Regions from separate parts of the Microbacterium sp. H1-D42 genome, predicted to be linked through region 2. Evidence: predicted binding sites of a transcription regulator. Region 2 holds the regulator's gene; the other holds the start of a gene.
The links. Region 2 encodes LexA, which represses DNA repair genes until DNA is damaged. Its sites were predicted from a motif close to TCGAACANNTGTTCGA; they were not measured.
Positions count from the first base shown of each region.

Region 1: a site for LexA is predicted at 3,739-3,754, ahead of MNR00_RS03445 (HNH endonuclease signature motif containing protein). Genes of this name have one in related genera too.

Region 1 is NZ_CP093342.1:747,648-755,181, forward strand. It holds gene MNR00_RS03425 (metalloregulator ArsR/SmtB family transcription factor) at 1-236, opposite strand, end outside; gene MNR00_RS03430 (M18 family aminopeptidase) at 460-1,761, opposite strand; gene MNR00_RS03435 (CPBP family intramembrane glutamic endopeptidase) at 1,924-2,754, shown strand; gene MNR00_RS03440 (EamA family transporter) at 2,838-3,701, shown strand; gene MNR00_RS03445 (HNH endonuclease signature motif containing protein) at 3,831-5,177, shown strand; gene MNR00_RS03450 (GntR family transcriptional regulator) at 5,187-5,933, opposite strand; gene MNR00_RS03455 (phosphate/phosphite/phosphonate ABC transporter substrate-binding protein) at 6,107-7,030, shown strand; gene phnC (phosphonate ABC transporter ATP-binding protein) at 7,076-7,534, shown strand, end outside.
Region 2 is NZ_CP093342.1:1,266,078-1,273,611, forward strand. It holds gene MNR00_RS05990 (prolyl oligopeptidase family serine peptidase) at 1-397, opposite strand, end outside; gene MNR00_RS05995 (methylenetetrahydrofolate reductase) at 528-1,487, shown strand; gene metE (5-methyltetrahydropteroyltriglutamate--homocysteine S-methyltransferase) at 1,496-3,808, shown strand; gene lexA (transcriptional repressor LexA) at 3,878-4,564, opposite strand; gene MNR00_RS06010 (LysM peptidoglycan-binding domain-containing protein) at 4,885-5,283, shown strand; gene MNR00_RS06015 (histidinol-phosphate transaminase) at 5,327-6,418, shown strand; gene hisB (imidazoleglycerol-phosphate dehydratase HisB) at 6,415-7,050, shown strand; gene hisH (imidazole glycerol phosphate synthase subunit HisH) at 7,047-7,534, shown strand, end outside.

The DNA.
Region 1 (7,534 bases), 520 kb from region 2:
AGGTGATGCGAGACGGTCGGCTGACTGAGGCCGAGCGGCTCCGTCAGATCGCACACGCACGCTTCGCGGTCGGCATGGGCCGAGATCATCGAGAGGATGCGCAGGCGCGCCGGATCGGCCAGCGCCTTCAGCGAGGCGGCGAGCGAGACGGCGTTCTCCTGGCTGATCGGCGCGCGAGTCAGCGGTGCACAGCAGGATTGCAGGTCGCGCAGCGGGATGAGCTCGAGAGTCGGCATACCTCGATTGTGCGCAAGATATTGACAGACGTCAATATCTACGCGACGATCGCAACGTCCGAATATCGATGAGTATCGATGAAAGGAGTGCGAAATGGACGACTGCTGCGAAGCCGGCTGCGAGCCGATGCCTGACGGCACGTGCCCGACCGGATGCTGCTGACGCACACCGAAGCGGGGCCGCCGATCAGATGATCGACGGCCCCGCCGGGTGCGGCGGATCTCAGCCGGCGAAGAATGCGCGCGCGACGCGCGACAGATCGTGCAGGTCGCTGACGCCGGCGAGTTCGCGCGCCGAATGCATCGACAGGATCGGGATGCCGACATCGACCGTCCGGATGCCAAGGCGCGTCGCCGTGATCGGCCCGATGGTCGAGCCGCAGGGCACCGCATTGTTCGAGACGAACTCCTGCGAGGCGACACCCGCCGACTCGCACCAGTCCGCCCAGGCGGCAGCACCAAGGGCATCGGTCGCATAGCGCTGGTTGGCGTTGATCTTCAGGATCGGGCCCGAGCCCAGCAGGGGCTGCACGACGGGGTCGTGGCGTCCAGCGAAGTTCGGGTGCACCGAGTGGCCGACGTCGCTCGACAGGCACCAGGAGGTTGCATATGCGCGGCGCAGGTCTTCAGCATCCGCGCCGAGCGAGCCGTAGATCCGCTCCAGGATGTCTTCCAGGATCGGGCCAGCGGCCCCAGAGCGCGAGGCCGAGCCGAGTTCTTCGTGGTCGAATGCGGCGAGCATCGGGATGACTCCGGACGCCGAGGGCGCCGCTTCGATCAGCGCGACCACGCCGGCGTGCACCGATGCCAGGTCGTCGAGGCGACCCGAGGCGAAGAACGCGTCGTCCTTTCCGAAGACCGCTCCGCGGGCAGCATCCGCCACGACCGCGTCGAAGCCGCGGATCTCGGCGGCATCGACGTTCGCCGTCGCCGCCAGTTCGGCGAGGATGTCCGCCGACTCGGCTGAGCCGAGGCCCCACACCGGCTGCGTGCCGGTCTGCTTGTCGAGCGCGAGCCCGTCGTTCACGCCCCGGTCGAGGTGGATCGCGAGCTGCGGCAGGCGCAGCAGCGGTCCGGTGGCGGCGAGCACGACGCGGCCGTCGGCCAGAGCAAGCCGCCCGGCGAGACGCAGCTCGCGGTCGAGCCAGGAGTTCAGCAGCGGCCCGCCGTAGACCTCGACGGCGGCCTGCAGCCAGCCGTGCGAGCCGGTCGTCGGCTTGGGCTTCAGCTTGAAGCCGGGGGAGTCGGTGTGGGCGCCGAGAACGTTCGCGGGAGTGATGGCAGTGGCATCTGAAGGCACGGCCCAGCCGATCGCCGCGCCGTCGCGCACGATGACGAATCGGCCGCCCGGCTGCGTCGGCCAGGCGTCGGCTTCGTCGAGGCGGGTGAACCCAGCATCCACCAGCCGCCGCGCGACCTCTTCGGCCGCGTGATAGCTCGACGGCGAGGCGGCGACGAAGTCGGCGAGGTCGGCGGCGTGCGCCAGCGCGGCAGGAGAGGGTGCGGCAGAAGACGTGTCAGGCATGCCTTCGATGCTATCCCGCACCTTGCGCCGACGAGCATGAGCGCAGGGGTGATCAGTGGAATGGGCCGCCGCGCTCTGGGTATGCACCCGAGGTCTGTTCGCGAGCGCTAATGTCGGATCGGCTCGGTCGTTTCATGAGCCACACACGGAGGGGCGAGAGAAATGTCAGACATCAAGAGCACGAACGCCTGGCAGCGCTTCTGGGAGAAGGGCGGGTGGTGGCGGTCGGCGATCGCCGTCGCCGCGTACTTCGTCGTCTACCAGTACGTCCCGCTGCTGTTCGCGCCGCTCTTCCCGGATTCCGCGGGGCTGGATGACGCCGCAAAGGTGTGGATCTTCACGGTCATCCCGATCGCGTTCGGCGGTCTGGTGCTCGTGCTGTTCGCGTGGTCGCTCGGCTGGTTCCGCGAGCTGTTCGGTCCGCAGCCGATCCGTGGCCGTGGGTGGATGTGGATCGGCGTCGCGACCGTGCTGGTGTTCAACATCGTGCATTTCGCAACTGTCGACTACGGCACGGCCGGTGCCAGTGCCGTCATCGCATGGCTCGTCGCCGGGCTGTGCATCGGCTTCGCCGAGGAGACGCTGACGCGCGGCGTCGTGGTGAACCTCATGCGCAAGCACGGTTACCGGGAGATCGCCGTCGCCACCGTCTCGGCTGCGCTTTTCGCAGTGCTGCACGCCGGGAACCTGCTCACCGGTCAGTCGCTGCTCGCGACGCTGTTCCAACTGGTGTACACCTTCGGATTCGGCATCCTGATGTACCTCACCTTGCGCGTCACCGGCAGTCTGGTCTGGCCGATTCTGCTGCACGCGTCGACGGATCCCTCGATCTTCCTGGCGACGAGCTACCCGACCACGGGGCTGGGGGCCACGCTTGGAGGGCTCGGCAATCCGGCTGTGATCATTGTCGGACTCATCCTGCTGATCTTCATTCGCGGCAAGGTGACCCCGGCAGCCGATGTGATCAGCACTCCCGGCGAGGCGAGATTCTGACCCGCGCCCGCGAAGACGCCAACGCGCCTCGCGCCGTCACCGAGCTGTCTCGGCGCTCGTCGCCCCCGCGCTAAGGTCGTCGGGTGTCCGGTCTCGCCATCGCCCTGGCGCTTGCCGCCGCCGTCGCGCACGCCGCGTGGAACGTCATCGCGCACAACGTAAGCCGCGCGGGCGTGCCGTTCCTGTGGTGGGGCGCTCTGGCGAGTGCCGTGATCTGGGCGGGCGCGATCCCGTTCACCGGCGGGCTCGGCACCGACGACCTTCGCGGATTCCTGCTCGGCGTGGGCGTATCGGCCGTGCTGCACGTGCTCTACATGGCGGTGCTGCAGCGCGGATATCAGGTCGGGGACCTCTCGACCGTCTACGCCACCGCGCGGGGGAGTGGGCCGTTCCGGTCGGTCATCATCGCCATGGTGCTGCTGGGTGAGCGACCCTCTGCGGTTGCGCTGGGCGGTGTGGCGCTGGTGCTGCTCGGAGTCATCGGCATCGGACTCGTCGACCGCGACTCCTCAGGAGTGCGCCGCGGCGTCGACCCCGCGGTGCTGTTCGGACTGCTCACCGGCGTGATGATCGCGACCTACACGATATGGGACGCCCACTCGGTGCGTGAATGGAGCCTCTCGCCGGTGGCCTTCATGGTGGGCACCACGGTGCTGCAGTTGCCCTTCTACAGCGTCGTCGTGCGGCGGCGCTGGGCATCCGTCTGGCAATTGGGGCGTCGCGAGTGGCGCCGGATCATCGCCTTCGGCATCCTGTCGCCGCTGTCGTACATCCTCGTGCTTCAGGCGATCACGATCGCCCCGGTCGCGCTGATCGCGCCGCTGCGCGAGGTCAGCGTCGTGCTGATCAGCCTGTTCGGCGCGTTCGTGCTGAAGGAGTCGCGGCCAGGGCTCCGCATCGCGGCCTCTGTGGTCGTGGTCGCGGGCGTCGTGCTGCTCGCCTTCTGAAGGCGGTGGTCCGCGACGGTGTCGGTGGATACTGATATAGAACAACTGTACTATTCAATAGTTGCCTGCGCGAGAAGAATATAGAACAAAGCATTGACTTGCCTGCCTGGTCGGACGTAGGCTGAAGGCATGTCAGATCACCTGTCTGCACTGCATGAGGCGATGGATCGCCTCGACGCGGTGTGGGCGGATGCCGGCGACGCGGCGGGTCTCCCGCGGCCCCGGTTGGTCAGCACGAATGCGGCGATCGGGCTGATGCGGCGGCAATTGGATGCGCTGCAGGCCGAGGTGGCCGCCGAGATAGCGCATGAATCGCGTCCCGAGCTCGGGGCGGACTCGCTGGCGAAGCAGCACGGATTCCGCAACACGGCCCAGCTGATCGCGTCGACGACGGGGTCGTCGGCGGGTGATGCGGCCCGGCTGGTGAAGGTGGGCGAGGCGATCGCGCCGCGCACCAACCTGGTGGGGGAACCTGTTCCCGCGAAGTACCCGGCCGTGCGGCGGGCGGTATGCGCGGGTCAGATGAGCACGTCTGCCGCGGGCCTGATCATCGCCTTGTTGGACCGGAGTCGTCTGAAGGTCGGCGCAGACCGGATCGCCGAGGCGGAGGAGCTGCTGGCGGCGAAGGCGGTGGGATTCTCGCTCGACGACGTGCGCAAGCTGCTCGCCAGGGCGGAGGCATTCCTCGACCCCGACGGGATCGAGATGCGCGAAGACGAGCGCCGGAGTCGCCGCTCGGCGACCATGTTCGAACGCGACGGGATGTTCCACCTGAACCTGGTCACGACCGTCGAGGCGGGTGCCCCGATCAAGGCGTCCGTGCAAGGGCACGTGTCAGCTGTGTTCGGTGCTCGCAAGGGGGCTATCGCACCCGATGGGCTGGATGCGGATCAGCGAACTGTGCCGATGCTGCAGGCGGATGCGCTGACCGCGCTCTGCGAGCACGCGGTCGGATGCAGCACCGACCGAGTTCCCCTGAATGGCGCCACCGTCGTCGTGCGCGTCAACCTGGACGACCTGACGGACGGCAGCGGGTACGGCACGATCGACGGCGTCGACGAGCCGATCAGCATCAGCGCGGTGCGAAGGATGGCGGCCTCAGGCGCAGTCATCCCCTGCGTGCTCGGCGGAGACAGCGAGATCCTGGACTGGGGGCGCGAGAAGCGCCTGTTCACGCCCGCGCAGCGGCTCGCGCTCGGCGAGCGTGACGGCGGATGCGCCATGTGCGGACTGCCGCCCGGCATGGCGAAAGCGCATCACATCCGCTGGTGGATGCGAGATTCCGGGCCCACCGATCTCGACAACGGCGTGCTGCTCTGCGACAACTGTCACCATCGCATCCACGACAGCGGGTGGGAGATCAACATCGAGGGGGCCGGTGTGTCCGCTCAGGTCTGGTTCGTGCCGCCGCCGTTCGTCGATCCGTTGCGGACACCCCGCCTTGGTGGCAGAGCCAGATACGACATCGCCGCGTAGCCGCGCAGCTCACCCGCCGACAGCGCGCAGGTACTGGCCGTCGTTCGAGACGCCCGAGCCTGAGACGGTGAAGCGCACGACCTCGCTGAGGTAGCGGTCCTCCGAAGCCTCGAAGACGCGGCCGTCAGCGTCGCGCGAGATGCGACTCAGGCGCAGGATCGGCGAACCGGGTGCCACGCGCAGCAGCGCGGCATCCTGAGCATCCGCCGCCACCGCATCGATCTCGTGCTGCACGGTCACGATGCCATGCCCTCGCGACCCGAGGTACTCGGTGATCGACACGGCATCCGTGTCGACATCCAGCAGCAGCCGGCCCACGTCCTCGCGGTAGCACAGCCGCTCCAGCATGGTGGGTCGCCCGTCGAGAAGCCGCAGGCGCACGACGCTCACGATCGTGTCCCCCTCGGCGACGCCCAGCGCCGCCGCCCGCTCGGCACCGGCCTTGCGCAGACTCAGTTCCTGGGTGATCGCCCCCGGCGTCACCCCGAGGTCGTGCGCCCAGCGCGTGAACGGCACCGACATGTCGACTGCCTGATCGGCCTTCTTCGACACCACCCTCGCCGGGCGGCCACGGTGCGTCTCGATCAGCCCCTCGGCGCGCAGGGTGCTGAGCGCGTTGCGGATCGGGCCACGCGACGTGCGCCACCGTTCGGCGAGCTCGGCCTCGGTCGGGACGCGATCGCCAGGGCGCAGATCCCCGGTCGTGATCCGCGCCCGCAGGTCTTCCGCGATCCGGGTGTAGACAGCTTCAGTCACATAGGCATACTACTTGGCCGAGTAGGGTGATCGCCGCCCTGTTCGCCTGTCGTTCATCCTGGCGAATCCTGGGTGAACGGCTGCTGAACAGTGCCGAGATAGGTATATTTCTCGGCATTCGACCTGTCAGAGTTTCTCGCGGACACCTTCCCGTACCCCTCTGAAAGGTCCTCATGAAGCTTCGCGCTCTCCCCGCTCTTGCCGGTCTCGCCCTGCTCGGGCTCGGCCTCGCAGCCTGCTCCGGCTCGGCCGGTGCGGCCCCCGGCACCGACGCACCCGCAGCGGCAGGCGGCTACGCGGTCGACGAGAACACGCTCGTCTTCGGCGTCGTCCCCGACTCGGTCGACACCGAGACCAACTACAGCCCGCTGATGGACTACATCGCGCAGGAGACCGGTAAGAAGGTCGAGTACCACGAGTCGACCGACTACGCGGCCCTCATCGAAGCCGCCATCGCCGGCAAAGTCGACGTCGCCTCGTTCTCGGGCTTCACCTACATCACCGCGACGAACAACGGCGCGAAGCTCACGCCGATCTCGTCGATCGTCACCAAGGAGGGCCAGGAGCCGGGGTACTACTCCCAGGCCATCGCCCCCAAGGACAGCGACGTGAAGACCCTCGCGGACTTCGCGGGCAAGAAGGTCTGCTTCGTCGACCCGTCGTCGACCTCCGGCTACCTGTTCCCGAGCTACAACCTGCTGGACGCGGGCATCGACCCCGAGAAGGACGTCACCCCGGTCTTCGCCGGAAAGCACGACGTAAGCGTCACCAAGACCGGTGAGGGCAAGGAGTGCGAGGTCGGGTTCGCCGAGGACTCTGAGGTCGCCAAATCCGACAAGGTGAAGGTCATCGCCGAGACGATGGTGCCGGGTGCTCCGCTGGTGTACTCCGACAACCTGCCGGACGAGCTGAAGACGCAGCTGACCGACCTGCTCGCCGAAGTCACGATCGACCAGATCATCGAGTCCGGCGTGACCAGCGCCGACTCCGACGGCTTCCGCTCGGTCTTCTTCGAGACGAAGCCCGTTGACGACTCCTACTACGACGTCATCCGCGACATCTGCAAGAAGACCAACGCCAGCCAGTGCCAGGCCTGACCTCGACGCACTGACCCTGTGACGGACCGACCCCGAGAGACGAGCATGAACACGATCAACACCACCGAGCCGATCGTCCGCATCGAATCGCTCACCAAGCGCTTCGGTACGACAACCGCGCTCGCCGATGTGAACCTCACAGTCGGACGCGGCGAGATCGTCGTGCTGCTCGGTCTCTCGGGGTCGGGCAAGTCCACCCTGCTGCGCCACATCGACGCGCTCGAGATCCCCACAGCGGGGTCGGTCGGCGTGCTCGGTCAGGATGTGCCCACCCTGCGCGGTCGCGCCCTGCGTCGCCTCCGCAGCCGGGTCGGCTTCATCTTCCAGCAGTTCGAGCTGGTCAGTTCGCTGACCGTGCTCGAGAACGTGCTCACCGGGGCGCTCTCGAGTCTGCGCGGCCCGCGGCTCGGACTGTTCAGCTACTCCCGCGCGGACAAGCTGCGCGCGCTCGGCCATCTCGACAGAGTCGGGCTGCTCGATCGCGCCTACCAGCGCGCCGACACC
Region 2 (7,534 bases):
CGGGGCGCAGATCCTCGCGCACCGCCAGCAGCCGCCCGTGCTGCAGGCGCAGCCCACCGAACGCCGCACCCTGGGCGGTCAGCGGATCGGGAGCGCCGCCACGGGGCATCCGATACACGCGCTGGTCGTCCTTGTCGACGAAGAACAGCGTGCCGTCGGCATCTGCTGTCCACGATCCGCCGCCGTACTCATGCACGCGCGAGCGTGCGTTCCACGGCGCCGGCAGGATGACTTCGCCCGTCGAGCTGCGCACAGCGATGCGGCCGCCCTCGGATGGCACTGACTCGCCCCACCAGATCTCGTCGCCGACGAAGAGCGCGCCTTCGATGCGCGGCGAGGCCTGCGCGATCTGCGCGGCGGTGAACGGAGAGGACCACGAGCCGAACGATGACGTCATGGCATCGAGCCTAGCCAGCCGCGCCCTGTCACACGGCGTCACACAGTATGCGTCGCTGTGCTCGGCTCACCTAGCGTTCTGTAAACGCTCTCCGACCGATCGGGGGCACCGACACCGTGAGGAGAATGCCATGAGTCGCGTCCCGTTCTCCTTCGAGCTCTACCCGCCGCGCACCGATGCGAGTGCCAAGGCGCTGCACGAGACGATCGATCAGCTGGCTGCTGCCGGCCCCGACTTCCTCTCGGTCACCTACGGTGCCGGAGGCTCGACCGGCGGTCGCTCGCTCGATGTGCTGCGCTACATCCGCGCTCACACCGACACTGAGCCGCTCGCGCATCTCACCTGTGTGGGCAACACCTACGCGGGTGCCGCGCGGCTGATCCGCGAGTTCCTGGATGCCGGGGTGCGCAGCTTCCTCGCTCTGCGGGGCGACCCGCCCGCCGGCCACCAGGACGGCGAGCCGTTCCTCGGCGACCTGGAGAGCTCAGCGCAGCTCGTGCAGCTCATCGACCGGGTGCAGGCGGAACGCGCCCCATATGAGGAGTCCCCCGTTCCCGGCAACCCCGGAGCCATTCGGGTCGCACCGCGCTGCAAGGTCGACATCGCCGTCGCAGCGTTTCCCAACGGGCATCCGCGCTCCGCCTACAGCAGCCAGCACGTCGACGCGCTCCTTGCCAAGCAGGCCGCCGGCGCCACGCTCGCGATCACGCAGCTGTTCTTCCACCCCGACCACTACCTGGCGTTCGTCGAGCGCGCCCGCCGCGCCGGCGTCACGATCCCGATCCTTCCCGGCATCATGCCGATCACCTCGCCCACCCGCCTCACCCGTGTGCTCGAGCTCACCGGCGAGGAGCTGCCGAGCGAGCTCGCGATCGCGCTCGAGATCGAGCCGACCGCCGAGGGGCGCCGTCAGATCGGCATCCGCTGGGCATCCGATCTCGTCCGCGCCGTCGTCGACGGCGGTGCGCCCGGCGTGCACCTCTACGCCTTCAACCAGCACGAGACCGTGCTGGACGTCCTCCGCTCGTCGGGTGTGATCCCCGAGGATCAGCGCTCCGCAACCCCACAGCTCTCCGCAACAACGAAGTAAGGAATCTCATGACCGCTTTCCCCGCCGGGACGATCCTCGGCTACCCGCGCATCGGACGTCGTCGCGAGCTGAAGAAGGCCGTCGAGTCCTTCTGGGCCGGTCGCATCGATCAGGCAGAGCTGGAGAGCACCGCCGCTGCGCTGCGCGCGGCGACCCGAGTGCGCCTGGCGTCGCTGGGTCTCGGCAGCGAGGACTCCGCCATCCCGGAGTCGTTCTCGTTCTACGACCAGGTGCTCGACGCTGCTGTGACCGTCGGCGCGATCCCGGCACGCTTCGAGGACCTGCGCGAGGCCGACGGCACGATCGGGCTGCCGGCGTACTTCACGATCGCCCGCGGAGAGGGCGACCGTGCAGCATCCGAGATGACGAAGTGGTTCGACTCGAACTACCACTACCTCGTGCCAGAGATCGGACCCGAGACGAATTTCTCGCTGTCGAACGACAGCATCGTGCGCCAGGTGCGCGAGGCGGCAGCCGGCGGCTTCCGCACCCGCCCCGTCATCGTCGGGCCCGTCACGCTGCTCGCGCTGGCGAAGGCGTCGGATGCTGCGCCAGAGGGCTACGACCCGCTCACGCGTCTGGATGATGTGCTGCCGGTGTACGTCGAGCTGCTGTCGCAGCTGAAGGCAGCCGGTGCCGAGTGGGTGCAGCTGGATGAGCCGGCACTGGTCAGCGAGTCGCTGCCGGTCGACACCGCGACGCTGGCGGGTGCTGCGGCCCGCGCTCTCGCCGTGCTCGGCGGCGCCTCGGAGCGCCCGTCGATCCTGGTGGCCGCACCCTACGCCGCTCTCGGCGACACGCTCGCCGTTCTGGCCGCAGCTCCCATCGAGGCGATCGCGATCGACCTGGTGCGCGGCGATGTTCCTGCCGCGCTTCCGGCGCTGGGCGACAAGGTGCTCGTCGGCGGTGTGATCGACGGTCACAACATCTGGCGCGGCGACCTTGACGGCGCTTTCGACAAGCTCGAGGCGCTGCGGGCTCTTGGAGCCACCTCGGTGGCGGCGTCGACCTCGACCTCGCTGCTGCACGTGCCGCACGATGTCGCCGAGGAGACGCTGCTCGATCCTCGTCTCGTGTCGTGGCTGGCGTTCGCCGACCAGAAGGTCGGCCAGGTCGTGACGCTCGCAGCGGGACTCGCGCAGGGGCGGGATGCCATCGCTGCCGAGCTCGCCGAGGCATCCGCTGCGCTGACGGATCGTCAGGACGCCCCCGGCGTCCGTGACGGCGCCGTGCGCGGTCGCGAGGTGGCGGACGCCGACTTCTCGCGCGTCGCGTACGAGGAGCGCGAGAGCGCACAGCAGGCGCTGGACCTGCCCGCGCTGCCGCTCACGACCATCGGGTCGTTCCCGCAGACCGGCGACATCCGCCGCGCCCGCGCTCAGTTCCTGCGTGGCGAGCTGCCAGCCGAGGACTACGACGTGTTCCTCAAGCGCGAGATCGATCAGGTCGTCGCGCTGCAGGAGGACCTCGGCCTCGACGTGCTGGTGCATGGCGAGCCGGAGCGCAACGACATGGTGCAGTACTTCGCCGAGAACCTCGACGGGTTCGCCGTCACGCAGCACGGCTGGGTGCAGTCCTACGGCTCGCGCGCCACTCGGCCCTCGATCCTGTGGGGCGATGTGTCGCGTCCGGCGCCCATCACGATCTCCTGGGCTGGCTATTCGCAGTCGCTGAGCGTCAAGCACGTCAAGGGCATGCTGACCGGCCCCGTGACGATCCTGGCCTGGTCGTTCGTGCGTGACGACCAGCCCCTCGGCGAGACCGCGAACCAGGTCGCCCTGGCACTGCGCGATGAGATCGCCGACCTCGAGCAGGCCGGCATCGCCATCATCCAGGTCGACGAGCCGGCGCTGCGCGAGCTGCTGCCGCTGAAGACGGCCGACCAGGCCGCCTACCTGGACTGGTCGGTGGGATCGTTCCGCCTCGCCACCGGCGGCGCGGCGGCTGCCACGCAGATCCACACGCACCTCTGCTATTCGGAGTTCGGCGTCGTGATCGACGCGATTCGCGCGCTGGACGCCGACGTCACCTCGATCGAGGCGGCCCGCAGCCGCATGGCCGTCGTCGGCGACATCGCGGAGTACGGCTTCGACCACGGCATCGGCCCCGGCGTGTACGACATCCACTCGCCCCGTGTGCCGAGCATCGACGAGATCGAGGTGCTGCTGCGCCGTGCCGTCGACGCCCTGCCGATGCGCCAGCTGTGGGTCAACCCGGACTGCGGTCTGAAGACCCGCGGCTATGACGAGACCGTCGCCTCGCTGCGCAACATCGTCGAGGCCACCCGTCGCGTGCGCGAGGACGTGGCTGTCGCCGTCTGACTCACGAGTCGATGAGAAATGCCCCCGCCGGTTCAGACCGGCGGGGGCATTTCCGCGTTCTGGCTGTTGTCAGACGGCGCGCAGCACCGCGACGACCTTGCCGAGCACGACGGCGTCATCGCCGAGGATCGGCTCGAAAGCCGAGTTGCGTGGGAGCAGCCAGGTGTGGCCGTCGCGCCGGCGGAACGTCTTCACCGTGGCCTCGCCGTCGATCATCGCTGCGACGATCTCACCGTTCTCGGCGTTGTTCTGCGTGCGCACGACGACCCAGTCGCCGTCGCAGATGGCCGCGTCGATCATCGACTCGCCGCTGACCTTCAGCATGAAGAGGTCGCCCTTGCCGACCAGCTGACGCGGCAGCGGGAAGATCTCCTCCACCTGCTGGTCGGCGGTGATCGGCACGCCTGCGGCGATCTGCCCCACGAGTGGCACGAGTGCGGCGTCGCCAACGGACGGCGCCGTGTCTGCCGGATTCTCGGTGCCTGAGCCGGGCAGGTCGATCAGCACTTCCATCGCCCTGGTCTTGCCAGGGTCCCGGCGCAGGTAGCCGCTGAGCTCGAGCTGGCCGAGCTGATGCGTGACGCTGGACAGCGACTTCAAGCCGACGGCATCGCCGATCTCGCGCATGCTCGGCGGGTAGCCGTGCCGAGCGATCGACGTCTGAATCACCTCGAGGATGGCCATCTGCTTCGCGCTCAGGCTCTTGCGTCGACGTGTACGCGGAGCCTCGGATGCGGGGGCGGTGTTGTCGCTCATCGGTGCTCCTTCATACCTTCCTGCCCGGTGCGGATCCGCGTGGTCGCGGGCATCCGGTTCGAATGTCGGTGGCCCATGATGGGCTGTCCATATCGAAACCGTATCCGAGATACAGGTGAAAACGGAAGATCTGTTCGAGCGTGTCGAAGAATCAGGTGATCCGGTTTCGAAGAATTCTTGACAGATGTTCGAGTTCGAAGATACATTCGGTACGTAGCTTCGCATCCGGCCTCCCCGGCCGGATGCCGGATGCGAAAGCTATGACACTTCGGCCCAGAACACCGCCAGTGCAGAACAGCGGCAGAGCAGAGGAGCATCACATGAGCACGATCGGAATCTCGGCACCCATGACCACGCAGGTCGCGGTGTACCCGATCCGGCCTGTGAACGTGCCGGCTGTGAAGGCGACCCGCCTGCGGCTGACCACGCGTGGACGTCGCGTCCTCCTCGCGATCGCCGCGCTCCCGATCGTGATCGGCATCGCCGTCTCGGTGATCGCCGGTGGGTCCGCCCTCGCCTCCGGTGCGCAGGCGGCACCGGTCTCGTTCGAGACGGTGACCGTGCTGCCAGGCGACACGCTCTGGTCGATCGCCGCCGAGGTCGCACCTGAAGCGGACCCGCGTGTCGTCATCGAAGACGTCAAGCGCCTGAACAACCTCAGCTCCGGACTGATTCAGGTCGGCTCCGATATCGCGATCCCGGTCGCGTACGCCAACTGACCCGACCGTCACGAAGCCGCCGAAGGCGGGTGCTCGCCCTACGATGGGAAGGGTGACCTCCCTCGATGAGCTGCCCCTCCGCGATGATCTTCGCGGGCTCACTCCCTACGGCGCTCCGCAGGCCCCTCTGCCCGTCGCGCTGAACGTGAACGAGAACACTCATCCGGTTCCGGATGAGGTCGCCAGCGACATCCTCGACGACATCGCTCTCGCTCTGCGCGACGTCAACCGATACCCGGACCGCGAGTTCACGACGCTTCGCGAGGGATTCGCCGACTACCTCGGTCATGGCCTCACCGCCGAGCAGATCTGGGCCGGCAACGGCTCCAACGAGGTGCTGCAGCACATCATGCAGGCGTTCGCGGGTCCTGGGCGCACGGTGTTCGGATTCGCGCCGACGTACTCGATGTACCCGCTTATCGCCCAGGGCACCGGTGCACGCTGGGTCGCCGGCACGCGGGATGACGACTACACGCTCACCCCGCAGGATGCCGCCGCTCAGGTCGCCGCCGCCGACCCTGACGTCGTGCTGCTGTGCGCGCCCAACAATCCGACGGGCACGCCGCTCGGGCTCGACGTGATCGCCGCGGTGTACGAAGCAGCACGCGGTGTGGTGATCGTCGACGAGGCGTACTTCGAGTTCGCTCCACGCGACGCCGTCTCGGCGGTCACGGTGCTGCACGGCCGCCCGCGACTGGCGATCTCGCGCACCATGAGCAAGGCCTTCGCCTTCGCGGGTGCCAGGGTGGGATACCTCGCGGCCGACCCGGCATTCATCGACGCGCTGCGCCTCGTGCGCCTGCCCTACCACCTCAGCGCCCTGACCCAGGCGGCCGCCGTCGCGGCACTGCGCAACGCCGAGACCATGCTGCGCATGGTCGACGAGATCGTCGAGCAGCGCGATCGCATCTCCGCGACGCTGGAAGCGCTCGGCTACCTGCCGCACGAATCGTGGTCGAACTTCGTGCTGTTCGGCGGCGTCGATGACCCGCAGGCACTCTGGCGAGCCCTGTACGAGCGCGGAGTCCTCATCCGCGATGTCGGCATCCCCGGTCACCTCCGCGTCTCGGCGGGCACTGAGGCCGAGACCACTGCCTTTCTGGAAGCACTCGCGTCGATAGGATCACCCTCATGAGCGACCTCCGCCCCGTCAAGGGCAACGCACAGCACTCTCGGACTGCAAAGCGCACGCGCAGCACGTCGGAATCGACGGTCGAGGTCGAGGTGAACCTCGACGGCACCGGCCGCAGCGACATCGACACCTCCGTGCCGTTCTTCGACCACATGCTCACGGCCTTCGCGAAGCACTCGCTCACCGACCTCACCGTTCGCGCGAACGGTGACACCCAGATCGACGCGCACCACACCGTCGAGGACATCTCGATCGTGCTCGGACAGGCGATCCGTGAGGCTTTGGGCGACAAGGCCGGCATCTCCCGCTACGGCGATGCGCTCGTGCCGTTGGACGAAGCACTCGCGCAGGCGGTCGTCGACATCTCGGGGCGTCCGTTCCTGGTGCACGACGGCGAGCCTGCCGGTTTCGAATTCCACCTCATCGGCGGGCACTTCACCGGCTCGCTGGTGCGTCACGTCTTCGAGGCGATCACGTTCAACGCTGGGCTCACCGTGCACGTCCGGGTTCTCGGGGGTCGCGATCCGCACCACATCGCCGAGGCCGAGTTCAAGGCGTTCGCGCGTGCGTTCCGTCAGGCCAAGGCTGCCGACCCCCTGGTCGAGGGCATCCCGTCCACGAAGGGCGCGCTGTGAGCACTGCGCACGTCGCGGTCTTCGACTACGAGTCGGGCAACGTCCACTCCGCCGTCAAGGCGCTGGTCGCGGCCGGAGCCGACGTGGAGCTGACCCGTGATCGCGACCGGGCACTCGCCGCCGACGGTCTCGTGGTGCCGGGCGTCGGCGCATTCGCGGCCGTCCATGAGGCGTTGCGCGCCCATGGTGGCGATGAGATCATCGACCGGCGACTGGCCGGCGGGCGTCCCGTGCTGGGCATCTGCGTCGGCATGCAGGTGATGTTCGAGCGCGGCTTGGAGCGAGGGCAGAACACCGAGGGACTGGGGGAGTGGCCGGGCACGGTCACCGAGCTCGAAGCCCCGGTGCTGCCGCACATGGGCTGGAACACGGTCGAGCCTGGCGAAGGATCTGTGCTGTTCCGCGGCCTCGAGCACGAGCGCTTCTACTTCGTGCACTCGTTCGCCGCGAAGGAATGGGAGCTGGACGTGATCCCGCCGTTCCC